Regions from separate parts of the Listeria sp. Marseille-Q6474 genome, predicted to be linked through region 1. Evidence: predicted binding sites of a transcription regulator. Region 1 holds the regulator's gene; each other region holds the start of a gene.

The links. Region 1 encodes LexA, which represses DNA repair genes until DNA is damaged. Its sites were predicted from a motif close to CGAACATATGTTCG; they were not measured.
Region 2: the regulator LexA is predicted to act here: its motif matches at 2,304-2,317, upstream of dinB (DNA polymerase IV).
Region 3: the regulator LexA is predicted to act here: its motif matches at 1,204-1,217, upstream of addB (helicase-exonuclease AddAB subunit AddB).

The regions. Positions count from the first base shown of each region.
Region 1 is NZ_CAMPPS010000001.1:393,829-404,570, reverse strand. It holds gene OC533_RS01980 (MerR family transcriptional regulator) at 1-184, shown strand, start outside; gene glnA (type I glutamate--ammonia ligase) at 255-1,589, shown strand; gene OC533_RS01970 (arsenic transporter) at 1,732-3,027, shown strand; gene OC533_RS01965 (GNAT family N-acetyltransferase) at 3,061-3,582, opposite strand; gene lexA (transcriptional repressor LexA) at 3,612-4,226, opposite strand; gene yneA (cell division suppressor protein YneA) at 4,384-4,713, shown strand; gene OC533_RS01950 (DUF896 domain-containing protein) at 4,806-5,033, shown strand; gene tkt (transketolase) at 5,180-7,174, shown strand; gene OC533_RS01940 (YneF family protein) at 7,397-7,636, shown strand; gene OC533_RS01935 (class I SAM-dependent methyltransferase) at 7,686-8,417, opposite strand; gene OC533_RS01930 (IbrB-like domain-containing protein) at 8,440-8,946, opposite strand; gene OC533_RS01925 (phosphoadenosine phosphosulfate reductase) at 8,956-10,260, opposite strand; gene OC533_RS01920 (SNF2-related protein) at 10,250-10,742, opposite strand, start outside.
Region 2 is NZ_CAMPPS010000002.1:446,454-457,195, reverse strand. It holds gene OC533_RS13055 (PTS sugar transporter subunit IIA) at 1-259, opposite strand, end outside; gene OC533_RS13050 (GntR family transcriptional regulator) at 277-1,026, opposite strand; gene dinB (DNA polymerase IV) at 1,214-2,284, opposite strand; gene OC533_RS13040 (SDR family NAD(P)-dependent oxidoreductase) at 2,393-3,184, opposite strand; gene rnz (ribonuclease Z) at 3,189-4,109, opposite strand; gene zwf (glucose-6-phosphate dehydrogenase) at 4,409-5,884, shown strand; gene OC533_RS13025 (YueI family protein) at 6,003-6,434, shown strand; gene OC533_RS13020 (hypothetical protein) at 6,468-6,605, shown strand; gene OC533_RS13015 (DUF6884 domain-containing protein) at 6,588-7,073, opposite strand; gene OC533_RS13010 (GNAT family N-acetyltransferase) at 7,046-7,573, opposite strand; gene ilvD (dihydroxy-acid dehydratase) at 8,263-9,957, shown strand; gene ilvB (biosynthetic-type acetolactate synthase large subunit) at 9,976-10,742, shown strand, end outside.
Region 3 is NZ_CAMPPS010000002.1:146,138-156,879, forward strand. It holds gene OC533_RS11545 (hypothetical protein) at 1-120, shown strand, start outside; gene OC533_RS11550 (hypothetical protein) at 117-314, shown strand; partial or broken gene OC533_RS11555 (competence protein ComK) at 315-593, opposite strand; gene OC533_RS11560 (IDEAL domain-containing protein) at 723-1,079, shown strand; gene addB (helicase-exonuclease AddAB subunit AddB) at 1,229-4,702, shown strand; gene addA (helicase-exonuclease AddAB subunit AddA) at 4,704-8,411, shown strand; gene OC533_RS11575 (fumarylacetoacetate hydrolase family protein) at 8,412-9,260, shown strand; gene OC533_RS11580 (YisL family protein) at 9,280-9,642, shown strand; gene OC533_RS11585 (YitT family protein) at 9,726-10,628, shown strand; gene OC533_RS11590 (Cof-type HAD-IIB family hydrolase) at 10,705-10,742, opposite strand, start outside.

The DNA.
Region 1 (10,742 bases):
AGATTATTTGAATGATGGTCTGAATATTGCGGGAATTAAGAAAATGTATCAAATGCAGCAAAAAGAATCAAAAGAACCTTTGACAGATGATGATGTACGCAAAATACTTAGAAAAGAAATGCAACAAGCCGGCCGCTTTGTAAAACAAGATGCCACAGGAAAACAACAATTACCAAGGTTTTAAAAAGATTAGAAGAGGTATTTACTTTATTTAGAAGTTAATATAAAAAGATTATTTAGGAGGAATTTAGATTATGGCAAAATATACAAAAGAAGACATTTTCCGCTTTGCAGATGAACAAAATGTAAAATTTATTCGTTTACAGTTCACGGATATTCTCGGGATAATAAAGAATGTGGAAATTCCTGTTAGCCAACTAAAGAAAGCACTAGATAACAAGATTATGTTTGATGGTTCCTCCATAGAAGGTTTTGTAAGAATTGAAGAGTCCGACATGTATTTATTCCCGGACTTAGACACATGGGTAGTATTCCCTTGGACAGCTGAAAAAGGGAAAGTAGCAAGAATGATTTGCGACATTTATAATCCTGATATGACACCATTTGCAGGAGATCCACGTGCCAACTTAAAACGTGTACTTAAAGAAATGGAAGAGCTAGGTTTCACTGAATTCAACTTAGGACCAGAACCAGAATTCTTCCTGTTCAAACTAGATGAAAATCGTCGCCCAACACTTGAATTAAATGATAGCGGTGGTTACTTCGATTTAGCGCCAACTGATTTAGGCGAAAACTGTCGTCGTGACATTGTACTTGAATTAGAAGAAATGGGCTTTGAAATTGAAGCTTCTCACCATGAAGTAGCTCCAGGTCAACATGAAATTGACTTTAAATATGAAGATGCGATTACTGCGTGTGATAGCATCCAAACATTTAAGTTAGTAGTTAAAACAATTGCTCGCAAACACGGTTTACATGCTACATTTATGCCGAAACCACTATTTGGTGTAAATGGTTCAGGGATGCATTTCAATATGTCCTTATTTACAGAAGAAGGTAATGCATTCTTTGATAAAGAAGGCGAACTTGAATTAAGCAAAACAGCTTATCATTTCTTAGCGGGTATGTTAAAACACGCTCGTGGATTTACAGCTGTTACTAACCCAACAATTAATTCATTCAAGCGTTTAGTTCCTGGATACGAAGCACCATGTTACATTGCATGGTCAGGTAAGAACCGTAGCCCACTAGTACGTGTTCCTAGTTCTCGTGGATTAAGTACTCGTCTCGAATTACGTAGTGTGGATCCATCTGCTAATCCATATTTAGCAATGGCTGTACTTCTAAAAGCTGGTTTGTCCGGCATTAAAGATGAGCTAACTCCTCCAGCGCCAGTTGACCGTAACATTTACGGCATGAACGAAGAGGAACGTGAAGCAACAGGAATTTATGATTTACCAGAAAGCTTAGGTCATGCTTTAATCGAGCTTGAAAAAGATGACATCATCCGTGATGGCTTAGGTGAACATATTTTCGAACATTTCATTGAAGCGAAAACAATTGAATGTGATATGTTCCGTACAGCGGTTCATCCGTGGGAACGTGAACAATATCTTGAAATTTATTAATATTAAAAAGCTCGTTTCCGACTTGGGAGCGAGCTTTTTTTATGCAATTGAAAATCAAATGTTTGATGTTTTGGTGATTGAGGCATATATTTATAAATGTGCTAGCAAAAGGGATTAATATTTGCTAGGGAAAGGGGCAGGTATGCAGATTACTTTAGCTGTTTTAGTATTCGCCTTAACGCTTATATTTGTTATTTGGCAACCTAGAAACTTGTCGATTGGATGGTCCGCTTGTATTGGAGCATTACTCGCATTATTACTTGGCGTTGTCACTTTAACAGATGTTGTAACTGTAACAGGCATCGTTTGGAATGCAACACTCGCTTTTATTGCAATTATTATTATTTCACTTATTTTAGATGAGATTGGTTTTTTCGAATGGGCAGCGTTACATATGGCAAGGTTAGCAAGAGGGAACGGATTACTCATGTTTGTACTTATTTCTATTTTGGGAGCTCTAGTGGCAGCCCTTTTTGCGAATGATGGGGCAGCTCTGATTTTAACTCCAATTGTTTTGGCGATGGTGCGTGCGCTTAATTTTGATGAAAAAAAGGTGTTTCCCTTTATCATTGCCAGTGGATTTATTGCTGATACGACTTCTTTACCGCTTGTTGTTAGTAATTTAGTGAATATAGTTTCGGCTGACTTTTTCGGCATTAGTTTTTCAAAGTACGCATTAATAATGTTGATTCCGACGCTTTTTTCGTTGGTTGCGAGTATTATTGTTCTTTATATTTATTTTAGAAAAGCGTTACCTAGAACTTATGAAATTAGTGGAATTCGTGAGCCGGCTTCTGCGCTTAAAGATAAAAAAATGTTTCGGATTTCATGGGGAATACTTATCATTCTTGTGATTGGATATTTCTTAAGTAGCTTTTTGGACATTCCAGTGTCATTTATCGCTTTACTTGTAGCGTTTATCTTTTTACTAGTTGGTGGAAAGAGTCATGCTGTTTCAACAAGGAAGATTTTAAAAGGGGCGCCGTTGAATATTGTGTTTTTCTCGGTTGGGATGTATGTCGTCGTATACGGTTTGCAAAACGCGGGAATTACTAAATTATTAGCAGAGGCTATTTCATATATTGCGCATTATGGGCTTTTCGTAGGTACGATTGGGATGGGCTTTATTGCCGCGATATTGTCGTCTGTAATGAATAATTTACCAACAGTTATGATTAATGCACTTGCAATCGATCATACTTCATTTACAGGAGTGATGAAAGAAGCGTTAGTCTATGCAAATGTTATCGGATCTGATTTAGGACCTAAAATAACGCCGATCGGTTCGCTTGCAACATTATTATGGTTACATGTATTGGCTCAAAAGGGTATAAAAATAAGCTGGGGATCCTATTTTAAAATAGGTATCGTGATTACTATTCCAGTATTGTTTATTACACTCGTCGGACTTTATATTTCGCTTCTTATTTGGAGCTAAAAAAACCTGTACAATTTTGTACAGGTTTTTTTACTATGCTTTATAAAGAATATGTGGCTTTAATGGATGTCCGTCCGCTATAGCCGGATGCATAAATGTAGCTACTTTTGTAAAATGGATTTTTTTCATTACTTGTTCTGATGGCTTATTTAACATAGCGGTGAAACTGTAAATTTCATCAATAGTTGTTTTCTGTTTGGCGAAATCGAGAGCTCCTAGTGCGGCTTCGGTTGCATAACCTTGGTTCCATACACTTTTCTTTAAGCGCCAGCCAATTTCGATACAAGGGGTGAACGCAGCTTCAAAAGTTGCTTCATGAAAACCGGTAAAACCAATAAATTCGCCAGTAGATTTTTCTTCAATGGCAAAAAGTCCGTAGCCAAGTGCCGCTAATTCTTGCTGATTTCTATCTAAAAAAGCATTACTTTGTTCTTTCGAAAGTGTAGACGGAAAGTACTTCATTACGACTTTGTCACCGTTCATTTCGCTAAAGGGAACATAATCACTTGCTACATAATCTCTTGCAATTAGTCTATCTGTTTCAAAATAAATCAATATAAAAACCGCCTAACAAAATATAGCTTTTAGTGAATATCTCTATAAAGGCCAATAACTTTGCCTAAAATAGTAACGTTATTTAAGATAATTGGTTCTAGTGCATCATTTTCTGGTTGTAATCTAAAATGATTCGCTTCTTTATAGAAACGTTTACAAGTCGCCTCGTTTTCGTCGGTCATCGCTACAACAATTTCACCATTAATTGCTGAACTTTGTTGTCGAACAATTACTTTATCTCCATCTAAAATCCCGGCATTTATCATACTTTCTCCGTCGATTTCAAGCATGAAGACATTGGTTTCTCCTGCAGCCATATATTCAGGGAGTGGGAAATACTCTTCTATATTCTCAATCGCTGTAATAGGCATTCCGGCAGTAACTTTACCGATGATTGGGATATTGACTACATTCGGCGTCTCTGCTTCATCTTCTAAAGACAAAATTTCAATAGCACGAGGTTTCGTAGGGTCACGTCTAATTAGTCCTTTACCTTCAAGTCGAGCAAGATGGCCATGGACTGTGGAGCTAGATGCTAAACCAACAGCTTCACCGATTTCACGTACGGAAGGTGGATAACCCTTTTCTTTTACTTCTGATTTTATAAATTCATATATATCTTGTTGACGTTTAGATATTTTCATGGTTTCACCTCATTGATTTAATGGTTATTTTATAAATCAAGTATAGCAAAAGAAAATCCAATATGCAAACAAAGGTTCGTTTTTTTATTGACATATGCGAACGGCTGTTCTATAATATAGAAAAGCGAACGTACATTCTTTTTTGGAGGGATTATTAATGACTTTAAAATTAATTTGGGATAAATTTTATGTTTCTATTATATTTGTAATAACTTGTTTAGTTCTAGGAATTATATTGATGTGCACTGTTATTGGGAGTGGCAGTGAGTATTCTGAGGTAGATGTAAATGAAGGGGATTCTATTTGGGCAATTGCAGACCAATATGCAGCGAAGAGCGATATGGCAAAAGCAGATTTTGTATCTTGGGTTGAAAAAGAAAATAACCTTACAGATGGACATGTGAAAGCTGGGGATTCTGTAGTTATACCAGTACACGAAACAAAGTTACAAAGAAGTGATAGCACTATTCAATTAGCAAACCAGTAGAAACGATTTTAGTATCGTTTATGATATAATAAAGAAAGTAGCGATTTAGCTGCTTTCTTATTTTAATATAATGAAGAAAAGGATGAAGTGTGATGCTAGAAAAAGCTAAAATAGATAGAATCAATGAACTTTCTAAAAAGAAAAAAGCAGGGACTCTAACTGCTGATGAAAAAGTAGAACAAGAAAAATTAAGAAAAGAATATATTAAGTCGTTTCGCACTCATATGAAGGGAACAATCGAAAATACTACGATTATTGACCCTAAAGGAAATGATGTAACACCGCATAAAATAAAACAAATGAGAAAAAATAAGAAGTAAAAATTAGTACCAAATGAACATTTTTGCGCAAATGAACAAAAATACCAATCAATTAAGCAATTTAAAGCAATTATTAGTTGTGTTAATTGCTTTTTAGGCTTATTATTAAAAGTAGTTAAAATTATATTGAAGAGAGGATGTTTCATTTGTTCGATAACACAGATAGTTTAGCAGTAAATACAATTCGTACATTATCAATTGATGCAATTCAAAAAGCAAATTCTGGTCATCCGGGATTACCAATGGGAGCGGCTCCAATGGCTTATGCACTTTGGTCTCGCGTATTAAATACAAACCCTAAAAATTCACATTGGTTTAACCGTGATCGTTTTGTACTTTCTGCTGGACACGGCTCAATGCTTTTATATAGTTTATTACATTTAAGTGGTTTCAAATTAGAAATAGAAGACCTTAAAAACTTCCGTCAATGGGAAAGTAAAACTCCAGGTCACCCAGAATATCGTTATACTGATGGAGTAGATGCAACTACTGGTCCACTTGGTCAAGGTATTGCGATGGCTGTTGGTATGGCTATGGCAGAAAGACATCTTGAAGCAAAATATAACAAAGATGGTTTCCCAGTTGTGGATCACTATACTTATGCGCTATGTGGAGATGGAGACTTAATGGAAGGTGTTGCTTCTGAAGCGGCTTCTTACGCAGGTCACCAACAACTTGGAAGACTTGTTGTTTTATACGATTCCAATGATATTTCTCTTGATGGCGATTTAGACAAATCTTTCTCTGAAAATGTAAAACAACGCTTTGAAGCTTATGGTTGGGAACATTTATTAGTTAAAGATGGCAATGATACAGCAGAAATCCTAGCTGCTATTGAAAAAGCAAAACAAAATACATCACAACCTACAATGATTGAAGTTAAAACAGTTATTGGTTTTGGTGCTCCTAATGCAGGTACTAGTAAAGTTCATGGTGCTCCTCTAGGTGACGAAGGTATTTTAGAAGCGAAAAAAGCTTATGGTTGGAACTACGAAGAAAAATTCTTTGTTCCTGAAGAAGTTACAACTCGCTTTAAAGAAACTATTGGAGAACGCGGTGAAAAAGCAGAAGCAGCATGGAACGAATTATTTGCTTCTTATAAAGCGAAATACCCAGAGCTTGCTAAACAATTAGAAGATAGCTTAAATAACAAGTTACCAGCTGATTGGGATGCAGAGCTTCCAGTATATGACGATTCTAAAGCACTTGCTAGCCGTGCTTCAAGTGGTGAAGTTATCAATGCATTAGCTGCGAAAATACCTACTATTTTTGGTGGTTCAGCAGACCTTGCTGGTTCTAACAATACAACAATTAAAACAGATGGTGAATTCACTAAAAAAACACCAGCAGAAAGAAATATCTGGTTTGGTGTTCGTGAATTTGCAATGGGTGCAGCGTTAAACGGTATGGCACTACACGGCGGGTTACAAGTATACGGAGGTACATTCTTTGTATTCTCTGACTATGTACGTGCTGCGATTCGTTTATCCGCAATCCAACATTTACCTGTAACATACGTAATGACACATGATAGTATTGCTGTTGGGGAAGATGGTCCAACCCATGAGCCAATCGAGCAACTTGCAAGCTTACGTGCTATGCCAGGACTTTCTGTTATCCGTCCTGCTGATGGAAATGAAGTAGTAGAGGCTTGGAAACTAGCGATTACTTCGACAGATACTCCACATGTGCTTGTTCTTACTCGTCAAGGATTACCAACTTTACCAAATTCTGCAAAATTATCTGCAGAAGGCGTTAAAAAAGGTGCTTATGTTATCTCTCCAGCTAAAGGTGAGGTTCCAGAAGCAATTATTCTTGCAAGTGGTTCTGAAGTTAATTTAGCTGTTGAAGCGCAAAAAGAACTTCAAGCTCAAGGAACAGATGTATCCGTTGTGAGTGTGCCATCATTTGATCTATTTGCAAAACAATCAGCTGAATACAAAGAAAGCGTCTTACCAAATGCTGTTAGAAAACGTGTAGCAGTAGAGATGGGTGCTAGCTTTGGTTGGGAACGTTATGTTGGTTTAGATGGTAAAGTGATTGGAATTGACAAATTTGGTGCTTCTGCTCCAGGTGAAACAGTTATTAAAAATTATGGCTTTACTGTAGAAAACGTTGTTAATACAGTAAAATCACTTTAATTAAACAAACAGACCGCGTCTAGGATATTTATCTAGGGCGGTCTTTTTTTTATGCTTTTATAGATTGCGCAGGGGTGCCTTTAATGGTATAATTACGAGGTTGTTTGCAGCTTTTATTGATAAATTGATCTAGATGATAAGTTTTCTTGAAAAGTATTGTCTGTTTAATATAAATCAAGTACAATAAAAGAGGATTTTGTTTCAAGGAGGAGAAAAGAGACTATGTGGATTTACATTCTTGTCGGCATTATTTGTTTACTAGCTGGTCTTGCGGGAGGATTCTTTATTGCAAGACGTTATATGATGAGCTATTTAAAAAACAATCCGCCAATTAACGAACAAATGTTACAAATGATGATGGCGCAAATGGGTCAAAAACCATCACAAAAGAAAATCAATCAAATGATGAGCGCGATGAACAAACAGCAAGAAAAAGAAAAACCAAAAAAAGCAAAGAAATAATCTTTTAACAAAGTAAAACCCTTCTATAATAATTAGAAGGGTTTTTTGATTACTTTTTAGTTGCTGAAATAATTAACATCATTGGACGACGATATTCATCTTGCATTTCTGGTAAATTTTTAAGTTCTGGAGCCGGTTCTGGTTCAATAACACTTTTAAGCTCAAAATTATTTTGAAGGAGTGTCTGGATATAAGTTGTAAGGGTGCGATGGTATTTTTTTACATCTTCACCAAGGAAATGGGTTGTTCGAATCGATTCGTTGAAATAGCGATCAACTGGCCAGTGTAACTTATTACCTGTTTCGTCAGTGTACCAATCTTGTCTGCCATCCGCGGTAAAAACTGGATGTTCGACAGAGAAAATAAACTCGCCGCCGGTTTTTAAATTAGTATGGACTTTTTGGCAAATGTCTTGAAAGGAAGCGACATAATGAATAGCAAGTGAACTCATAATAACGTCATACATCTCTGGTTCATTATCCATATCTTCTATCGCTTTTTGTTTATAACTAACTGCATTTGAAGTAGTTTTTTGTTTTGCTTCGGTTAACATGCGCTCAGATAAATCAATTCCAACTACTTTCTTCGCACCATGGTCGGCTGCATAAATACAGTGCCAACCGAATCCACAGCCTAAATCAAGCACTGTCTTTCCATTAAAGTCTGGGAGAAGTTTTTTAAATTCATGCCACTCTCCAGCTGCTGCAAGTCCGTTTTTAGAACGAGGCATTTGACTATATTGTTCAAAAAATTCTTTGTCATCGTATTTATTTTCTTTCAATTTTAATTCCTCTTTTCTTCAATTAATCAGAAGCTTTACTGAATTCTTTATCTAAGAAGAGGTGAGTAAGGCCGCTCACTTGTTTTAAGCGTAAGATTTCATTTGCATCCATTCCAATATTTTTCATAATCCAACTGTCTGACATGCCGCTATCTGCTAATTCGCCAACGATTGAAGACATAAGTTCTACGTTATGGAAACCGCGAGCACGATTATGACGAATAGTAGAAGCTATTCGGTTTACGGTATCTTTTTCTAAAATAACTACTGGTAATAATTCTTTTTCTCTTTCGCGGATCCGTTTAGAAGTCTGCATGATAGTATATCGATGAAACCCGTCTATTATTTCATATTTATCAGAGTTTTCCAAGGGGTAGCAAACGATTGGTTGTGTAAATCCATCTTCCCAAATAGATTTTTCTAGTAGTTTTAGTTCCGTGGCTGGAACAGTATTTGGATTATAATTATTTGCTTGAAGTTTGGTGTAGTGAATGGGAGTGACGTTGTATACTGGGCTTTTATAATTCATTATATCACCTCATAAAATATTATTATATTTCTCTAGTGCATGTTTTCTTTTCTCTAATTCAAGCTTGGTTTGACCAAAACCCATATACTTACAGGTATAATCATTTTTTAAAATAGCGATACACATTCTTTTATATGTTGGAACGCTGGCGAATTCTTTGATTTTCAAGTCATCTGGATATTCTTTGAAGCGAACAATTTCCATGGGATTGGAATATGTACGTTTATTTTGAGGTTTTCCAAGGAAGTCAGCTTGTACATTTAAGTTTTTTAATTCCTCTACGGTTTCTACTTTTAAAGCGCCGCCTTTTTCGGTCCAATAATTAATACTTGTTTTAAATTTTTTTAAATAACGTTCTCTTGTATAACTTGGTAACGTTGTAAGTAAAAACTCCAAATAAGATTTCCATGTGTGGTTTGGAGGTAAATTAATTTCTTTCCATGCCATCGCTGAAGTTCCACCATAAATAGCTGTGAAATTGGCTCCGTTCACGCGACCAACTAATTTAGACCAAAGCGCAGGTTCAATTACGCGATATAACTTAAGACTCTCGGTTGCGGAATCATTGAAAGGGCTAGCGACGCGCATATCGTTTAAAGTTAAACCGGCATGGTAAAACAAATCGTAAATTTTATTGTAAGGCCAATCGAATTTAGCATTTGCAGTCCATATATCTTCTACTAACCAATCATGAATCGGGTAGGCGTTATATATGTTTTTGGAAATTTCAGTAGTCCAATTATAATTTTTATACATGCGTTCTTTTTTATGGATCGCATTATAGCGGTTGAGCGATTCTTGTTGTCGAATACCGATTAAGGCAATGGTTTTTTCAGCTTTATTTTTAGTATGCAGCCAGTGGATAAGTTTCTTGTTGAATTCGTAGTCCCAAATTGTATGGAAATCAAAATCAAAAGGGGCGTTGTCTTCATTTATCACAGATGGATAATCAGGCATTTCTCTTACCCAAATATCTTGTTTTGATTTTTCCCAAGGTATCCAGTGGTCGGTATACATCGAAACTGCGGATTGGGCTGCAATAGGAAGGCAACACCAAAGCGGCTCGATAATATCTAAGTTACTAGTTAAGATTTCAGCTACAAAATCACTCGTCGCTGAATATTGGCCTTCATAGTCCAAATGATATACATAAATTTTCTTTTGAATATTATTTTTTCTTATATAATCAATCATTAAATGAAGCATCACAGCACTATCTTTACCGCCAGAAAATGACACAATGATGTTATCGAATTCGGAAAAAATAACTTCCATTCTTTCTTGGGAAGCATCAAAGACTGTTTTAGAAAGCATCCATAATCACCTCAAAAGAATTTTTTTGTGAGAGTTCTTTTTTAAATTCATGCAATAAACTCGTTTTTTTAGAAATGTTTGAATCAATTAGGTTATCTAGACCAACATTTCCGCTTAAATCATGATAGTAACAGTCTTGTGTTTGGCCGGTGCGGTAAATCCGACGTTCTGATTGATCGCGCTGAGAATAATCAAATGTTTTGTCAAAATAAATAATTTGATTATAATATTGCAAATTAAGCCCGTAAGACGATTTAGCAAAAGTGGTAATTTTTACATTAGGAAACGCTTTAATTAATGCTTCTTCTGATCGCTTATATTTACAAAAAATGATGGTTGTAGCTTCTTTTCCTGCAATTAAAGATTCGACAATAGTGAATTTTTCTGAAGAGAGGCAATAACAATGTTGCATCACTTGGGACATCTCTAGAAAATTAATATTAATTGTGTAAGCAGCTGCTTTTTGAAGGTAATCATCTTTT
Region 2 (10,742 bases), on a different contig from region 1:
ATTTGATTGGTTTTTTCAAACGAACAATTGACATACATTGTTTTCTTACTCCGTGTTCGGGCCGTGCATGCGGAATTGCAATATGTGGTGCTAAGACTATATAGGGTCCTAATTTTTCATAACTAGCAACCATCGCATCTACATAACTAGATAAAGCGCTCTCAGTTTTCACCAAGAGGTTTCCAGCAGCTCTGATAGCATCTACCGGACTTTCTACCTCCACATCCAATTCAATTTGTTCTAAAGTAATTGGTAACAATACGTCTCCCTCCTTTTCTATATGATATGTTTTTTAGTTCTACCTTCTAATTCAGCCAAATATTGGTACCTATCTCCGCGAGCTACCATATCTACCACTTCCACTGGGGTATTGCCTTTCATATAGGAAGTACGTCGAACATGAAGCACCGCAGAGTCTTCTGGAACTGCGAGCAAGGCAGATTCAATGGGCGTAGATAATCTTGCTGTAATAATTTCATCTGCATGTACTAAACTAATATGATAAATTTCTTCCAAATCATGGTAAAGGGAATCTGATTTCAAACCATTTTCTAGTAAACCAGGAACATATTTGGCTCGTAAATAATTAATCATAATTGCAACAGGTTCACCATCAATTTCTCTCACGCGTCTAATACAAGTTACTTCTTCATTCTTGCCTAATTGAAGCGCTGTACGGATTTTTTTTGATGGGATTGCTGCAGAAATTTCTACACTGATAGTCTTAGATTCCTTATGTTGTAATTTCATTTCTTCTGACCAACTAAAAATCCGTCCAAGTCCTTGTGTAGTCTTTGTTTGACTCACAAATGTTCCTTTGCCTTGCTGTTTACTTACAATCCCCTCATTTACCAGCTCTTCTATCGCTTTTCGAACTGTCATCCTGCTAACATGATACATCTTTTCAATTTCTGTTTCTGTCAAAAGTAAATCTCCAACAGACATATCTTGTTCAATTTTCTCTTGTAGTTGATTTTTCAGTTGCATATAAAGTGGTATAGAAGATGATTTATTTAATTTTTTCATATTAGTTTCATTCCTCCCGAAAAGTTATCTTTTGATTCATTATAACATTTGCAATAATATAATCAAGAAACATTATAACCTTTCGTCGTTTTCAGTGTATAACATCATGATGAATTAGTCAAGATTTTTTTAAAGGTTATAATCTATAGGCATAAAAAAAGAAAAGGTTGGATGGCCTTTTCTTTTTTTAAAGTCCTTCTAAACGTAAATTCTCAAAATAAACGGGTTTTAAATTGGTTACGGTAAGTCCAATCAAGCGAATACTGTCCTGACCAGTATAGCTTTCTCTTAAAAGAAGGGCTGCCGCTTGATAAATTTGATTTGCATCATTGGTATATTCGTTTAAAGTAAGGCGCTTAGTAATGGTTGTAAAGTCACTGTAGCGTAGTTTTAGTACTACCGTCTTGCCATGTTTTTGTAATTTGATAAGCCGTTCTTCTACTTTTTTGGCGAATTGCATCAGGCTTTGTTCGAGAATTCGGCTATCTAAGACATTAAATTCAAAAGTGGTTTCTTTACCGACAGATTTGCGATCACGATGCGGATTCACAATGTTGTTAGAACGACCTCGAACGTGTCGATATAAATGATAGCCATGTTTGTGTAATTCGCGAATAAGGTCCCACTCGCTCCACTTCTTCAAATCCGCTCCCGTTTCAATTCCTAAACGGTGTAATTTTTCTGCGGTTACTTTTCCTACCCCATAAAATTTAGTGACTGGTATTTGTTCTAAAAAGGCTTCTGCTTCTTCGGGTGTAACTACCGTAATGCCAGCAGGTTTCTTAAAATCAGAAGCGATTTTTGCGATAAATTTATTAAATGATACGCCGGCAGAAGCAGTTAGACCAAGCTCGCGGTAAATCGTCTGCTGGATTTCACGTGCAACTATTGTGGCGGATTTCATTCCTTTTTTATTTTCAGTTACATCCAAATAAGCTTCATCTAAAGAGAGTGGTTCGATAATATCCGTATATCTGGAAAAGATTTCGCGGATTTGATTAGAAACCTCTACATAATGAGGCATATTGCCGTGAATAAAAATACCGTTCGGGCAAAGTTTAGCGGCTTGTCTGGTGGGCATAGCTGAATGCACACCGAATTTGCGCGCTTCATAAGAACAAGTCGCAACGACTCCGCGTTTATTAGGATCCCCGCCAATAATAAGCGGCTTTCCTCGGAACTCAGGATGGTCGCGTTGTTCTACAGATGCATAAAAAGCGTCCATATCAATATGAATAATTTTTCTACTCGTATCCATAACTGCATCTCCCTTAAAACGAACAAGCGTTCTTATTCAATTATAAAGGTTAAACTCATTAATTACAAGAAAAAAATACCCTATTTTCATAAGGTATTTTCTTCTGATTTATTTCTTTAAAAATGCCCCTTTACCGAAGAATTCGATAACTTGTGGCATTACTTGATAAAGTCGTGTCGCAATATTCATTACAAAAGGTAAATTGATTTCGCGGCGCTTAGTTCCCATAATTTGCACTGTTTTACGCGCAACCTTTTCTGGCTGTAACACTAATTTGCCAACTGTTTCTAAATAGTTTCCTGATTTATCCGCTACATCGAAAAAGTTTGTGGCAATTGGGCCAGGATTGATTGTTGTAACATGGATTTTGTCTGGCATTAGTTCTAAACGAAGTGCATTAGAAAAACCTAAAACCGCATATTTCGTTGCTGAGTAAACAGTTGATTTTGGTGTAGCTATTTTAGCAGCTTGGGAAGCAATATTAATAATATGTCCTGCTTTGCGTGCTTGCATTTGCGGTAAAATCAGTTGTGTAAGTTGAATTAAGCCAAGTACATTCGTATCAAACATTTTTTCAATTGTCTCAAATGGAATATCTACCGCGTTTTCAAATAAACCAAAGCCTGCACAGTTGACTAACACGTCAATTTGATACGATGCATTTATCTCTGCGCTGACTTGTTTCACTTGCTCGAAATCCGTCATATCTAAAGTAAAATAAGTCGCTTCTACTGAAAAATTATCATGTATATCTTTTTGTAACTCTAGTAATTTTTCCGTACTTCTGGCTGTTATAATAACATTGCCACCGGACGCAGCAACTTGTCTTGCAATTTCAGCGCCAAGACCGTTAGAAGCCCCGGTAATTAATACCGTTTTATTCTTCAAAAAAGGGTTCATTTTGTCACTCTCCTACTTGAAAAACAGCTAAGTCATAAGCTATTTCAGTATTTTCAAAAACAGTTTTTGCTTCTATTAATAACTCTTTACTTGCATCTCGATCATATCTTGAGCTGATATGGGTTAAAATTAATTTTTTGACATTGGCAGCTTTAGCAAGGGTTGCCGCTTGAAGCGTTGTCGAATGCATATATTCTCCTGCCATTTTTGCTTTATCACCTTCAAATGTTGCTTCATGAACCAAAATATCGGCGTTCATTGCCAATTCTAGTTCGCTAATAGTTTCTTTTGTATCACCAAAAATACTAATAATCTTCCCTTTTTGTGGCTCACCGATATAATTTTTACCATCGATTACGCGTCCATCAGCTAATGTTACGATTTCGCCGTTTTTTAGCTTTTGAAAAACTGGTCCCGCTTCGACACCGTCTGCTTTTAGTTTTTCAGCATTAAGTGCGCCTTGTTTATCTTTTTCAACAATGCGGTAACCAAAACTGCGTACGCCGTGGTCAAGATCGTCAGCTGTAACTATAAACATCTCATCTTCAAAAATCACACCTGGCTCTATTTCTTCAAAATTGATTTTATATGTAAGCCTTGTTCCACTGAGTCTTAAGGAAGTTTCGACATATTCGGCTATTCCAGCTGGGCCATAAATAGTCAAATCGGAATCTCCACCTTGAAAAGAACGGCTACTTAATAAGCCGGGTAGTCCAAAAATATGGTCTCCGTGCATGTGAGTAATAAATATTTTTTCTAGCTTGCTAAGTTTGATATGGCTTCGCAAAACTTGATGTTGGGTTGCTTCCCCGCAATCAAAAAGCCAAATTGCGTTTCGTTCATTTAACATTGAAAGTGCGATGGATGTGACATTACGGCCTCGCGACGGTACGCCTGCTCCAGTTCCTAAAAAAACAAGTTCCATTTTGTTCCATTCCCTTCCCAGTTCGTGTCTTATTTTATCACATTCTTAATCGAACAGGAAATAAACATTTTCATGCTAAAAACCCTTATAATTCAGAAATAACTGTCAAATTAAAAAAATATTCGAACCAAACAGTTGCACAAATGCTTCTTTATGGATAAAATAGTATGGACTAATGAGGAAAATTAATAGCTCATTTAATAAGGCCTTTTTTTGTGGGTTCTTTTCAAACTAAGAAATCTTTTTCTTAGCAGTTAATTTTTTGCCATTAAGAGAATAAGAAAGAGGGTAAATGACGTATGACAGATGAGTTAGAACAAAAAGCACTGATTACTATTTTTGGCGGTACGGGAGATTTGGCAAATCGCAAACTTTACCCTTCGCTATATCATTTGTACAGTAAGGGATCTCTTGGCGACAATTTTGCTGTAATTGGAACGGCTCGTCGTGAATGGAGTAACGATTTCTTCCGTGATAAAGTAAAAGAGTCTATCAAAGACATTGACGGTTCCGAAAAAGACGCGGATGCATTTGCTTCTCATTTCTACTATCAATCCCATGATGTAACAAATAAAGAATCTTATGTAACTTTAAAAGATTTGTCTGATGAATTAGACGCTAAATATGAATTAGGTGGTAATCGCCTTTTCTATCTTGCAATGGCACCGAACTTCTTTGGAACGATTGCTAGCCGCATTAAATCTGAAGGTTTTGTAGACACAGACGGTTTCCATCGTTTAATTATCGAAAAACCATTTGGTCATGATTTAGCTAGTGCGGAAGAATTAAATAATTCGCTTCGTCAAGCTTTCAAGGAAGATGAAATTTATCGTATTGACCATTATTTAGGAAAAGAAATGATCCAAAATATCTCGGTTATTCGTTTTGCCAATTCTATCATTGAATCGCTTTGGAATAATCGTTACATTGATAACATCCAAGTTACTTTGACAGAAGTGCTCGGAGTTGAAGACCGAGGACGTTATTATGACGAAAGTGGCGCACTACGAGACATGGTTCAAAACCATATTCTCCAAATCGTTTCTTTACTTGCGATGGAGCCGCCAATTAACTTAACGACACGCGAGATTCGTCATGAAAAAGTTCGCGCGCTTCGTTCGTTACGCGTTTTTGAAGGTAAAGAGGTTCACCAAAACTTTATTCGTGGTCAATACGGGCCTGGTGAAGTAGGTGGCAAAGAACTTAAAGGCTATCGTCAAGAAGATAATGTGGATCCTCATTCCAATACGGAAACATTCGTTGCAGCTAAACTTGAAATCGATAACTTCCGCTGGGCTGGTGTTCCATTTTATATTCGTACTGGTAAACGTCTTGCGAAGAAAACAACACAAATTGCTATTCAGTTCAAAGATGTACCACTGAATTTATTCGGGCAACAACAATCGCTTGGTGGTAACGTACTTGTTATTCATATCCAACCGGACGAAGGTATTACACTTCATTTGAATGTAAAAGAACCTGGTCAAGGAATGGTTACAATGCCAGTTAACTTAAATTACATTCATTCTTCTCCAGATGGTATGAATACACCTGAAGCTTATGAAAAATTAATTTTAGACTGCCTACGCGGTGATGCAACTTACTTCTCTCACTGGGATGAAGTATCGCTATCATGGAACTTTATCGACCATGTGGCAGATGTTTGGACAAATACTAAAGACCACTTCCCTAACTACAAATCCGGTTCGATGGGTCCAAAAGAAGCAGACGACCTTATCCAACGTGACGGATTCCAGTGGTTCCCAATCGATTAATCAAAAAACCAGAAATATGGCTATTTTAGCCTGTTTCTGGTTTTCTTTGTTTACTTGCAAAAACCCCTATGCATGTTAGAATAGAGAGGAAAACTAACTAGTTAAAGGAGCTCATATAATGGCTGAAAATATTGATGACTACCTAGAAAAAGGCATGTATGGGGCAAAAGAAATTAATCCCGCTGAGAAGAAGAAATACTTAGGAACTTACCGCGAACGAGTATTAGTTGCGCTCACAAAAGAAGAAGTTTTAACCCAAGAATATCTTCCAGAACTAGAAAAAGCAATACTAGAAAACAGTGACTCAAAGCTTTTGTTAAATGGATTACTGCACTATAATTCTCTGCGCCCTTACATTAAGCTAGCGGAAAAATGTAAACATGAATTTTCTATCGTCAGTCGTTTGGAAGGTGAAACAGATATTTATCTCGTCCTTGCCTGTCAAAAAGCGGTCAATAAAGAAGATATTCATTTGTATAAGGAAGAACAAGAAAACGGCGAAGAAGAACCTACCTCGTTACTCGAGAAGGTTCGTAAACTATTTAATTAAGTTTTTCCGTGTAAACATATAGGAGGTCGATCTATGCTACACCTTATTACTGTATCACTCGCTATTTTAATGGCACTACAAACCATATATTTCTTCATTCGGAAAAACGTCAATATGGGAGTTATGTTTTTACTAATAACTGCCGCCCTTCTTCTACTTAGCGCAATTTAGTGGAACATTCGTCGCGACAGCTTGCTTTAACTCTTGTTGCATAATACCAATTCCAGTCGCACCTTCAAGTGGAAAACTGAATGGCTGTTTACCATCAGTAATACTCATTAGTAACCCTCTGAATTTTTTGCCGCCTAACATCGGGATTGGTTCAGAAGGGTTTATTTGTAGTTGCTTCCACTGTTCTTTCAGTTCATCAAGCTGAATTGTGTCTCCCCCTACCCCTTTCATCGTAAAACGGACATCATAGGTTTTTGCAACAATATCATCTGGTCTTAAAAATCCATATTTTGGGGATAAAATCAAATAATTATCCGCAAACTGTTCCGCATAAGCTTTACTTAAACGATGAAACGTTCCGGTATACACTTCACTTGCCTTAACTGGACCAACATCTGGAAACTTATCCCAAATTTTCGGTTTTCCTGAGGCGATAATAATCAGGTTTGTTTTATTGGATATTCCCACATCATCACTCTTCCTTGTTTCTCTTCAGTATCTTTTTCTTTAATATGTACAAAATGATTATGCTTTAGTACTTGGATAGAAGCTTCGTTTTGCTCATAACATCTAGCAAATATGCGGTTAATGACAGGTTGATGTTCTAACCAATCAATCATACTAATGAGCGCTTCTGACATATATCCTTTATTTTGATAATCTGGGACAATACTGTAGCCAATTTCGATTTCTCCCGTTTCATCTGGGTTTCCTTGTCCGCCAATTTCACCGATAATCTTATTTTCTGTTTTTAACACGACCAAACGTGTCCATTTGATCATTTTATCGTCTTTTTTTACATTTTCTAATACATATGGCAAATAAAAAAAGAAATCAATTCCGGGCCAGTCAGGCGACACGTGGTAGCCGCTTGTTTTTTCTAAAGCTTCTGTCCCATTTATCGTTGCTTGAATCATTTCTAATGTGTAGTTTATTAAAATTAATCGATCTGTTTCCAAATTATCCACAGCAAAAACCTGACTTTCCTACTAATTTATTACTTTCAATTTAGCAGAATTTGCTATAAAAACGCAACTAATGTGTGATTTTTTATCCAAAATATTAATTAATTCGAGTAAAACTATAAAAATAAAACTATTCTGACTATATACTTGACCTTTCATTTTTGAATGCGCTTCCATTTAAGTTATAAGTCAAATATAAGACCAGGTACTAATTTAGTATAAAAGAGTAAGTTGCTTGAATTGTGCAAACTGACGGAAAACTTTCAAAATAACAATTGACAATCGCATGGCAACCATATATATTAAATAATAACATAACATTTCTTGATATTAATTTTTTTCAAAAATGTGCGACTAATCGGAAATCTAAAACCATTTAACGAAGGGGATAATGACTTATGAAAACGACCAAATCAGTCATTACAATTTTATTACTCTAAAAGGACTTTGAGCACTGTAGAAATTTACAGTAGTTTGAGTCCTGTTTACGTTAAATGGGATTCTGGCAAAGCATCCCATTGTTTTCATCATTGGGGTGCTTTTTCTTTAGCTAGATTTCAAGGTTTAAGCATAGAAAAGTAACTATCAAGCAAGCAACTACTTATTCATATATATTAATGCCACGCTATTTTGCAAATTCTAAAAATTCAGCGTCGGCAAATAATTCTTAATTAGAAATGGGGTAAAGTCATATGCGTAGTGACAAAATTAAAAAAGGTGTTGAACAGGCTCCAGCAAGAAGTTTGCTGCATGCCACAGGTCAAATCAAAAGTCCAGGTGATATGGATAAACCATTTATCGCTATTTGTAACTCTTACATTGATATTGTGCCAGGTCATGTTCATTTGCGAGAACTTGCGGATGTGGCTAAAGAAGCTATTAGAGAAGCTGGCGGTATCCCATTTGAATTTAATACGATTGGTGTAGATGACGGCATTGCTATGGGGCATATCGGTATGCGTTACTCCCTCCCTTCTCGTGAGGTTATTGCTGATGCGGCTGAAACTGTTATTAATGCACACTGGTTTGATGGTGTTTTCTACATTCCAAACTGTGACAAAATCACACCAGGTATGCTACTTGCTTCTGTCCGTACAAATGTACCTGCTATCTTCTGTTCTGGTGGTCCTATGAAAGCTGGATTATCCGCTCACGGAAAAGCCCTTACTCTTTCTTCCGTTTTTGAAGCGGTTGGTGCTTTTAAAGAAGGCAGTATGTCACAAGAAGATTTCCTTGATATGGAAGCAAACGCGTGTCCGACTTGCGGCTCGTGTGCAGGAATGTTCACTGCAAACTCAATGAACTGTTTAATGGAAATCCTCGGTATGGCTGTTCCGGGAAATGGTACAACGCTTGCTGTTTCGGATGCACGCCGAGAACTTATTAGAGAGTCAGCATTCCATTTAATGGATTTAGTGAAAAAAGATATTCGGCCTCGTGACATTATTACTAAAGATGCGATAGATGACGCATTTGCTCTAGACATGGCAATGGGTGGCTCTACAAATACTGTTTTACATACACTCGCCCTTGCAAATGAAGCTGGGATTGAAGATTACGATTTGGAACGTATCAATGACATCGCTAAACGCGTCCCTTACCTTTCCAAAATCGCCCCTTCTTCTTCTTACTCGATGCATGATGTTCATGAAGCTGGCGGCGTTTCTGCCATTATTAAAGAACTTGTTGATCTTGGCGGCGCTATTCATCCAGACCGCATAACGGTTACTGGAAAGACAATTAGAGAAAATGTTGCTGATGCAAAAATTAATAATACAGACGTTATCCATCCAAAAGAAAATCCTTATAGCCCGGTTGGTGGACTTTCGATGTTGTTTGGAAATATCGCACCAAAAGGAGCCACTATTAAAGTTGGTGGTGTAGATCCTTCTGTACAAGTTTTCAAAGGAGAAGCTATTTGCTTTAGCTCTCATGATGAGGCGGTTGAAGCCATTGATAATCATACGGTTCGCGAAGGTCATGTAGTAGTTATTCGCTATGAAGGTCCAAAAGGCGGACCAGGAATGCCAGAAATGCTAGCTCCAACATCTAGTATTGTTGGCCGCGGTTTAGGTAAAGACGTCGCACTCATTACAGATGGCCGTTTCTCCGGAGCAACACGCGGGATTGCAGTTGGTCACATTTCTCCTGAAGCTGCTGCTGGTGGTCCAATCGCACTTGTTCACGACGGAGATATTATCACAATTGATTTACCAAATCGGACGTTAAATGTAGATGTTCCAGATGAAGTTTTAGAAGAAAGAAGAAAAGAATTACCGAAATTTAAAGCCAAAGTAAAAACTGGTTATCTTGCAAGATATACTGCACTCGTAACAAGTGCTCACACTGGTGGTATTTTGCAAATTCCAGAAGATTTAATCGACTAAAAAAATGAGGTGATAAGCGTGATTGATACGACGAAGACAAATGAAAAAGCGACAAAAAAGCTAAATAAAAGTGGAGCTGAACTTTTAATTGACTCCTTGAAAAAACAACAAGTCGAAATGATTTTTGGGTATCCAGGTGGCGCTGTTTTACCTCTTTATGATGCCTTTTATGACTGTGATATTCCGCATATTTTAACGAGGCATGAACAAGGAGCGATTCATGCTGCTGAAGGTTATGCCCGCGTAACCGGTAAACCTGGTGTCGTTGTTGTAACGAGTGGACCTGGTGCAACAAATGTATTAACTGGTATTGCAGATGCGATGAGTGATTCTATTCCTTTAGTTATTTTTACAGGCCAAGTTCATACGCCTGGTATCGGAAAAGACGCTTTCCAAGAAGCAGATATGATTGGACTCACCATCCCAATTACTAAATACAACTACCAAGTTCGTGATGTTCGTGACTTACCAAAAATTGTCAACGAAGCTTTTCATATCGCAAATACTGGTCGTAAAGGTCCTGTTGTTGTTGATATTCCAAAAGATATGGGTATTACTCAAACGGACACGGTTCGTCCTGATACGATTGACTTGCCAGGTTATCAACCGACTTATTCACCTAATCCACTGCAACTCGAAAAATTAATGCAAGCTCTTTCTGCTCGGAGTAAGCCTCTTATTCTTGCAGGAGCTGGTGTGAACCATGCTAGAGCTACGGCTGAATTACTCGAATTTGCTGAACGTTATCAAATTCCTGTTGTTAATACACTGCTCGGTCTAGGCAG
Region 3 (10,742 bases), on a different contig from region 1:
AAGTATGTAGTTCCTGTTTATTTGGACCATGAAAGAAATATAGTTCAATTACAGCGATTTGACGAACGAATAATTGACATTAATATAGAAGATATTATTTTTTGCGAGGTTATGACATGAGACTATATAGCTTTAATGATTTTAGATACATCTGCTACGTAGAAGGAAAAGATAAAGCTATAGAAAAGCTGTTTGCCGAATTATATGAAACAAGAAAGTTAAAAGCCTTGCAAAGGCGTATAAAAAAGAATGAAATAGATTTAAAGACTATCTATGACGAGTATTTACAACATCAATCTATTGTTAATAATTAGTCACAGAAATAATGTTTCTTCTATATAATAGTAAAATAAAGACATCCTTTTGAGAGGATGTTCTTTTTTTGGTATCTCGTTTCTTCTTCTTCCATCATAACTCGATCCGAAAAAGTTACAGCTGGTTTTAATTAACTCAAATGGGGTAAATTTAGAAGTATAATGAGAATCAACTTCATAAATTTCTGAATAGACTATACTTCCAGATTTTTTTGGAAAAATAATCATTGTGTGGGGATTTACTTCATAAAACTGAGTACTAATTTGTTCTTTTTTCATTTCATTCAACTCCTCTATGTTTGTATTTATGTCTAAGAAGTAATCTGAAATTATTGCGTAATGCACAAAATTTCAAATAACGACGAAGCATCAAAGTAAGTTATGAGTTATTTTTTGTCATTATAGCACATGGTAATTTACAAGTCATTAGATTTTCGTAAAGTTGTATTTTCAAGCCGTTTTCTGTTTTTTCTTGCCATGTTACAGTTTTTCGAAATTGTAATAAATATGAGTGGAGGAGTGGTAGTCGTGGAAATGCGTGATTTTTCTAATTCATTGATGAATCAAGTGGGTGTCCTTAAAGGAGAAAAAGAATTAACAAATGTTTTTATCGAATGCTTCCTGACGATGCTCCTAGAAGAGAGAAAATTAGAACAACTTAGAGCTGAAATTGATAAAGCTCTCGATAATAGGAACAAAGCGAAATTTATGCAGCTAACAGAAAAAATGAATAAAATCCAACAGGAAATGCTGGCTTTTGAGTAGAATATATGAAAAACTAAGATAGTAAGAGCTATCTTAGTTTTTTTGAGCTGTTTTATAAATTTTCACGAAAAAAAAGCCTCGAAAAAAGTTCTGGACAGATTGCTCAAATATGGTAAACTAAATAAAAACATATGTTCGGTGGTGAGGGTATGACACTTCAAATAATTGCTGGTAAAGCAGGAACAGGTAAAACTACTCATTTGATGGATGAAGTAGGCGAAAAAATCAAAAAAACTTCTAAGACGTATATTTTTATCGTCCCTGATCAAATGACGTTTCAAATGGAAACAAGCTTTTTAAACAAACAAAACTTGGCAGGAATGCTAGGGACACAGATTTTTAGTTTTAGTAGGCTTGCTTGGAAAATACTTCAAGAAACTGGTGGCTTATCTAAAACTTTTTTGAGTCAAAAAGGTATTGAGATGGTTATTCGAAAAGCTGCTTTAGATCAAAAAGATAAGTTGAAAATTTTCTCTAGAGCTACTTCGAAAAAAGGCTTTTATTCAGAGCTGGCTAAGTTATTTAAAGAAATGAAACAAGAAGAAATTTCTGTAGATGAATTAGAGAAGAGTGCGGCAAATTTATCTACAAGTGTATCTAGCAAAGTACATGACATTTCACTTATTTATCAAAAATATGAAGAATTATTAGCAGGAAAATTCCTTGAAAATGAAGATTATTTGAGACTGTTAGCAGATAAGATTATTGAGAGTGATTATTTAAATCAAACGGAAATAATTATTGATGGATTTACTTCTTTTTCAAAACAAGAGTTAACAGTAATAGAAAAGCTTATGCAAAAATGCGATAAAGTAACAGTATCGTTAACTTTAAACGTGCCTGAAATCCATAAAGGTTTGGAAGAATTCAGTATGTTTAAAGCGAGCACTGAAGCATACTTTGCTTTATTAGAGATGGCTAAATTAAACAAAATTCAATTGGAACCAGAGAAAATTCTTTTAGAAAACAAACGAGCTAACTCTGACTCATTAGCCTTTTTAGCCAACGCTTGGGGAGAAAATAAATACTCGTCATATGAAGGTGGAGCAAATGATTTAACCATCCATCAAGCTAATAATAGGCGTGCTGAGATGGAAGGTGTTGCCCGCGAAATTCGGCAATTAACATTAAATGGCTATAGATACCGAGATATAGCCATTTTGACTAGAAACATAAGTGATTATGATATTTTATGTGAAACAGTAATGGAGTCATTTGACATTCCTATTTTTATAGACAAAAAACGAGCAATGGCTAAACATCCATTTATTGAATTTATTCGTTCTAGTGTTGATGCAATTTTATTTAATTGGAAATATGAGCCGATTTTCCAAGCAGTTAAAACAGAATTTTTCTTTGATGTGGCTGAAAATGCGACTATTATGAGAAGAAAAGCAGATATACTTGAAAATTATGTGCTCGAAAACGGCATTCAAAATAAGTGGAAATGGGAAAAAGAAGGCGATTGGATTTATCGTAAAATTCGAGGACTTTCTACCAATGTCTTGCCACAAACAGATGAAGAATTAGCAACCCAAAGTGTTATTAATGAAATGAGGAATCTTATAGTTGAGCCTCTTTCAACATTAGAAAATAATATAACAAAAGCAAAAACAGGCATAGAGTTCGCCATGGCTCTATATCATTATTTGGAGCAAGTTAAAGCTGTAGAACATTTAGAATCATGGAGACAAGTAGCAGAAGAAAATGGTTATTTGGAACTTGCTAGAGAACATGAACAAGCTTGGAGTTCAATATCAGAACTGCTAGATGAATTTGTAGAAGTTTTAGGTGAGGAAGAATTAGATGTTAATAGTTTTTCTGAAATAATTACGACAGGCTTGGATGCGCTAGAATTTTCTTTACTACCACCTTCTTTAGATCAAGTAGTTTTAGCTGATATGGAAAATGCAAAGTTGCTTAACATGAAAGTTATTTTTGCGATTGGAATGAATGATGGCGTAATGCCACTACGTCAAAAAGATAAAGGGATTTTGTCAGATCAAGATCGCGATTCTTTGCGAGTAGAAAATAGCAATTTAAAGCCATCTGCTAAAAATAACATTGGTGAAGAAGATTTATTAGCCTATAAAATAATGAGTTTGCCAAGCGACAAATTATTTCTTAGTTATCCAGCTGCAGATGAAGAAGGGAAAGTTCTTAGCGAGTCGAATTATCTAAGAAAAATAAAAGGCCAATTCAAAAATTTAAATGAATCGGTTTATTTAACTGACCCAAGTTTACTGAATGATAATGAACAAAGTAGTTATATTCGTTCTAAACAAGCTACACTGGGCTTATTAACAAGCCAATTACAAATGTATAAACGTGGCTATCCTTTATCAAATGTATGGTGGGATGCTTATAATAGTTATTTTGAAGATAGCAAAGAATCCGAGGCAGCAAAACAAGTACTTTCTAGCCTTTATTATGAAAATAAAACCAAACCACTCCAAGAAACAACTGCTAAAAACCTATTTGGTGAAAATATTCATGCGAGTGTTTCGCGGATGGAGAAGTTTTTTAGTTGTGAGTTTCAACACTTTGCGCAATATGGCTTGAAATTAGAAGAAAGAGCTCATTATAAGCTACAAGCTGTAGACATGGGAGAAATTTTCCACGGGGCAATGGAATGGATTTCCGCTGAATTAAAACGAACTAACCGAGATTGGGGTAATTTAACGGAAGAAGAATGTCGGCAAATGGCTAAACTTGCGATGACATTTTTAGCTCCGAAGATTCAACATGAAATTTTATTAAGTTCAAAACGGATGGAATATATTCAATATAAACTACTCCAAATTATTACAAGAGCTACTACGGTTTTAAACGAACAAGCGAAAAGCAGTGCGTTTCGTCCAATTGGTTTAGAAGTGGATTTTGGATTGAAAGGAGATATTCCGCCTTTAAAAATCCCATTACAATCAAATAGCGAACTTCTTTTACAAGGACGTATTGATAGAATTGATGCAGCTGAACAAGATGATCGTACTTTCCTTCGAATCATTGATTATAAATCTAGTTCACATGATTTGGCTCTTACTGAAGTTTATTACGGGTTGGCTCTTCAAATGCTGACTTACTTAGACATCGTTGTAACAAATGCGCAAAAAATGATAGGCAAAACTGCTGAGCCTGCTGGGGTTCTGTACTTTCATATGCATAATCAATATGTCCAAGCAGAGAAAGAATTGAGTGATGAAGCAATTGCTCGAGAACTGCAAAAAAGTTCCAAAATGAAAGGCTTAATTTTATCGGATCCTGTGGCTGTTTCGCTTATGGATACAAATCTGGAAAAAGGAAAGTCTTCTAATATTATTCCAGCTGAAATTAAGCAAAACGGAGAGTTAAGCGCCCGTTCCAGAACCGCGACTAAAGCAGAGTTTGATAAAATGCGCCGATTTGTAAGACAAAAATATCAGGAAGCAGGAAATAAAATACTAGATGGAGCTGTTTCCATTAATCCTTATAAATTAAAAGAAAAAACACCTTGTCAATTTTGTGGATTTCGCTCATTTTGTGGATTTGATCCATCTTTAACGAGTAATCAATATAGACATTTAACAAATGAAAAAACAGAGACGATTTTAACAAAAATGGATATAGAAGGAGGGACGCAGTAGTATGAGCTTAAATATACCAAGCAAACCAGAAGATGCTTTATGGACTGATGACCAGTGGAAAGCCATCCAAGCAAATGGGAACAATATTCTTGTAGCAGCTGCTGCGGGCTCTGGTAAGACAGCTGTTTTAGTTACAAGAATCATTGAAAAACTAATAAATGAAACAGAAAATCTAAACGTTGATGAATTGTTAATTGTAACTTTTACCAATGCTTCAGCTGCAGAAATGAAGTATAGAATAGGTAAAAGTTTAGAAGAAGCATTAGTGCAAAATCCGGAATCTGCACATTTGAAAAAACAAGTCGCCTTACTAAACTATGCCTCCATATCGACTTTGCATTCATTTTGTTTGGAAATCATTCGAAAACATTATTTTGAAGCCGACATTGATCCTAATTTCCGTTTGATTGAACCCATCGAAAGCAGTATGATTCGTGATGAAGTTTTAGAGGACCTGTTAGAAAAAGAATATAGTATAGAAAATAATGAGGACTTTTTTCATCTAGTTGAATCGTTTACTGGGGATAGATCTGATGCTGAGTTGCATACGCTAATCTCGAAACTTTATGATTTCTCTAGAGCAAATCCAAACCCTGATTTATGGTTAGAACAAATGGTAAGTTTCTACGATACACAAGCGATTGCTTCTATCACAGAATTACCTTATTTTCCAATTATTAAAGAGGATATTCAACTTAGAATTAACCAAGCTAAAAGTTATCTGCTAAGTGCGATAGATTATGCAAATGAAAATAATGGACCAGCGCCTTATTTAAGCACACTAGAAAATGATTTAGCACAAATTAACACTTTATCAAGTATTAGCTGGGATAATTGGCAAGATGTGAAATTTGGCTTTGAGAGCATTGATTTCAAACGAATACCTGCCCTTAAAAATAAAGCTGATTTTGACGAAGAATATGTAGAAGAAGCAAAGAAATTCCGTGATGCTGCAAAAAAAGAAGTGAAAAATGTTTTAATAGATTGGTTTTCAAGAGAAGAAGAAAATTATTTAAGTGATTTAGAAAAAATGAAACCAGATATTAAAACGTTAAGCGAATTAGTGAAAAAATTTGCTGAAAACTTTTTTGAGGAAAAGCAACAACGTGGGGTATTAGACTTTAATGACTTAGAGCATTTAGCTTTAAAAATACTCTTGAAAAATGGCGCCCCTTCTGACGTGGCAAATAGTTATAAAAAACAGTTCAAAGAAGTATTGATTGATGAATATCAAGATACTAATATGGTACAAGAAACTATTCTTTTGCTTGTCACTAATTCGAATGATACAAAAGGAAACTTGTTTATGGTTGGGGATGTAAAGCAATCGATTTATCGCTTTCGACTAGCGGAACCAACTTTGTTCATGGCAAAGTATCAAGAATATCAGCAAGACGGAGAAGGCAGCGGAATACGAATAGATTTATCTCAAAACTTTAGAAGTAGGAAAGAAGTTCTTGATGCTACTAACTTTATTTTTCATCAGTTGATGGATAAGCATATTGCTGAAATCGATTATGATGAGGCGGCTGAGTTAACTTTAGGGGCTAGTTTTCCTGAAGCTAACAATATGGCAACAGAACTTTTGTTAATTGATATGAAATCAGAAGAAAAAGAATCTGAGGATGAATTATCGCCACAAGAGTTGCAAAAAAATCAAGTTGAATCAAGAGCTATTGCGACAAAAATTAGAGAAATGATAGATAATAAGTTCCCAATTTATGATAAAAAGTTACAACAAAATAGACCCATTCAATACAGAGATATTGTTATTCTAGCAAGAGCTATGACGAGTGCTCCAGATATGGAAGAAGCAATGAAAATAAAAGATATACCTTTCTATGCCAATAATAATTCTGGTTATTTCGAAACGACAGAAGTAGCAACAATGATTGCACTAATGAAAGTAATCGATAATCCATATCAAGATATTCCACTAGCAGCAGTTCTACGTTCTCCAATAATCGGTTTAAATGAAGAAGAATTAGGACAAATTCGGATGGCGAAGAAAAAAGGCTATTTTTTTGATGCGATGCTAGCCTATAAAGATATTACGGTTTCGGATGCCGCAAATAAAATTAGTCGTTTTATAACACAATTAAACAATTGGCGTGAACTGTCTATTCGGGAAAATTTGACTGCCTTAATTTGGCAAATCTATCAAGAAACAAACTTCTATGAATTTGTAGGTGGGTTACCAGGTGGAAAACAACGTCAGGCTAATTTACGCGCTTTGTATGATCGTGCGAATCAGTATGAAAAAACTTCTTTCCGTGGATTATTCCGTTTTGTGCGTTTTGTTGAGCGATTAGAAGTTCGTGGAGATGACCTAGGTACAGCAAAAACACTCGGCGAAAAAGAAGATGTTGTACGTATGATGACGATTCATGCAAGTAAAGGTTTGGAGTTTCCAGTAGTTATAGTTTCAGGATTAAGTAGAAAATTTAATATGCGTGACATTTATAGTAAAACACTTTTAGACAAAGACTATGGTTTTGCTTCTAATTATCGAGATATAGAAAAGATGATTGTCTATCCAACTATCATGCAACAAGCGATTAAACAAAAAAAATCCCGAGAAATGATTGCGGAAGAAATGCGTGTTTTATACGTTGCACTTACTCGTGCGGAAGAAAAACTAATTTTAACTGCAACTGTTCCAGATTTTGAAAAAACAAGTAAAAATTGGTTACAAGTAAGTAACCAACAAGAAACTATTTTACCCGCAGCAATTCGAGCAAAAGCGAAGTGTTATTTAGATTGGATTGGAAATGCTACAATCCGCCACAGCCATTTTAAAGAATTATTGTGCGAAGAAAAGATTAAAACACTGCCAACTAATATGAAGCTTCAAGTTGAAATTAAAACGAAAGAAATGTTCCTAACTGATGACTTGGAAAAGGAAAAATCAGATAACTGGATGGAGAATGTAAAAGCACATAAGCAAGTGCCAGTTAAAAGTCCATATAAGGATGAAATTGAGCGTTTTATGCATTACCAATATAAAGATGAGGAAGCCACTGGAATTCGTGCTAAGCAGTCTGTGACAGAGCTTAAAAGACAATTCTCTTTGCAAGATAGTTGGAGTGATACATCTATCCTAAAAGAATTCCAAAAAGTATCTTTAGACCGACCTAAATTTTTGCAACAAAATAAGTTGTCAGCTACGGAAATTGGGACGGCAATGCATACGTTAATGCAAGCTGTACCATTAGATGATAAACCGACCGAAAAAGATTTAGTCTCATTATTACAATTAATGAGAGAAAAAGATATTCTTACAGAAGCTCAAATTAAAGCTATCAATGTTAATCAAATTATTGCGTTCTTTGAATCAGCTCTAGGAAAAACCGTTTTGCAGAAAAAAGATAAAGTGAAGCGTGAAGTTCCATTCAGTTACTTACTTCCTGCAGCAAAATTATATAATCAAACAAATCTTGATGAACACGTGCTCATTCAAGGTGTTGTTGATAGCATGATTGAGGAAGAAGACTCCATTATTTTAATCGATTACAAGACAGATAAAATTGAAGGACGATATGATAACTGGGAAGCCGCTGAGAAAGTAATGAAGGACCGGTATCAAATTCAAATTAAACTTTATGCGGAAGCTATTCAAGCAATTAGTGGAAAAAAAGTTTCTCATGCATATTTATATTTTTTCGACGGACAACATATTTGCCAAATAAACATAGAGGAAGGTATTTAAATGAAATGGTTAAGCTATTCTTATAAAGGGCAACATAATTACGGTGCTTTAGTAAATGAAAATAAAATTATTCCTGCACAAGCTATCTTTCAAGATCCGCCAGCTACTTTATTAGATGTTATTAAAGAAAAGCCTGCTGTTCAGGACATAAAGATGACAAAGGAAAGTATTGACCTAGCAGATGTAGAAATCCAAATACCTTTTATGCCCCCTAACAATATTATCGCAGTGGGAAAAAATTATTATAATCATGTATTAGAAATGGGAAGTAAAGAGGATGTGCCTGAACATATTCTCGTTTTCACCAAAAGTACGAATAGCTTATTGCCACATCATGGCGAGATTGAGTTGCATCAAGATATAACAAAAAAACTAGATTACGAAGGCGAACTAGCGGTTATAATTGGAGAACAAATTAGAGATGTATCTGAAAGTGAAGCTTTATCATCTGTTTTTGGGTTTACTATTTTGAACGATATTACAGCTAGAGATTTGCAGAAAAAACATAAACAATTTTATATTGGGAAGAGCCTTGATGCTAGTTGTCCAATTGGGCCGTATGTACTTGAATATCAACCTAATGAAGAAACGATTTTCCATATTGAAACAAAAGTAAACGGTGAAGTAAGACAATCTGATTCTACAGAAAAATTCATTTTCAATTTAGCGAAAATTATCTCTGATTTATCAAAAGGTCATACTTTACTTCCAGGAGATATAATTGCAACGGGGACTCCAAGTGGTGTAGGGAGCGGGATGAATCCTCCGACCTTTTTACAAGACGGAGATACAGTGGAAATTACAATTGATAAAATTGGTACTTTAATGAATACAGTTAGAAAATCTTAATAGGGAAGAAGGAAGTATTATGTGGGGATATGTACATTTAATTTCTTGGGTAGCAATTGTTGTTTTAACCGTCACAGCGTTACTAATCTATTCAAAATCTGTTAAAGGATTTACCATGTTACAAATGATTAACCGAGTTTTTTATATTTTAGTCATATTAAGTGGAATTATGATGGTGCAGTACGGTGTGAAAGAAAGCTGGATTTTAGCTATATTTAAAATCTTAATGGGCATTATTGTAATTGGTGTGGTGGAAATGTTGCTTAGTTATAGAAAACAACAAAAGCCAACGGGAATGTTCTTAATGATTTTCATTATAGTTGTAGTAATAACCGTATCACTGGGCTTTTATTTATCAGGCGGTTATCCATTATTTAATTAAAAATCAAAAAAATAATAAAAAAGACTTCTCTTTTCTCTAGAAAGTTGGTATGTTATGTTAGGGCCAAAAAAGGAGAGAAGAAAATGAGTTCAAAATTAGTGTATAAAGAATATGCTAAAAAAACCGCTATTGCTATCATAGCAGCACTTTTAAATGCAATTGGTATGAACTTCTTTTTAATACCAGCTCAAGTTTATGCTGCTGGATTAAATGGGGTTGCGCAGCTAGGATCAGACATGTTACGTGATACAATGAATATTTCGATTTCGACAGGGTTACTTGTTCTGTTGTTAAATATTCCTGTTGCTATTTTAGGTTGGTTAAAAGTAGGGAAATCCTTTACTGTTTTTAGCTTTTTAACTGTTGCTTTTATGTCTTTTTTCTTAATTGTTATTCCGGAAGTACAAGTTTCAAATGACATTTTACTTAATGCGATTTTTGGAGCATTAATTGCTTCTGTAGGTGTTGGGTTAGCATTGAAATTTGGGATTTCGACAGGCGGTCTAGATATTTTAGCTATGTATATTACAATTAAAACAGGGCGTTCATTTGGGAAGTATTTCTTACTATTAAACGGTATTATCATTATTGTGGCAGGATTTGCTTATGATTGGACTTTTGCTCTTTATACGTTAATTTCTTTATATGTACAAAGTAGAGTAATTGACATTATCCATACTAGACATCAAAAGTTAACTGTGATGATTATGACTCAGCATTCTGAAACAGTTATTAAAGCTATCCATGAAAATATGGTACGAGGAATAACAGTGGTAGATGCGATGGGTGGATATTCAAAACAGGATGTTGCTATGCTAATCATGGTTATTACGCGTTATGAGCTATATGACATTACACATATTGTTGGAGAATTTGACCCTAAAGCATTTATTAATGTCATGGAAACTTCGAGTGTATTTGGAGATTTTCGTTCAGAAGCAGACCAAAAATTAGCACTAGCTATGTATAAAAATAAAATGATGTAAAAAAAGCTGCAAAGTCATGGTTGAAACAAAAAATTAGAGATTCTAACTTTTGTAAGGCCATACTTGCAGCTTTTTATTATAGGTTTAAGTTTTCTTCTAGATATAAAGCGATTC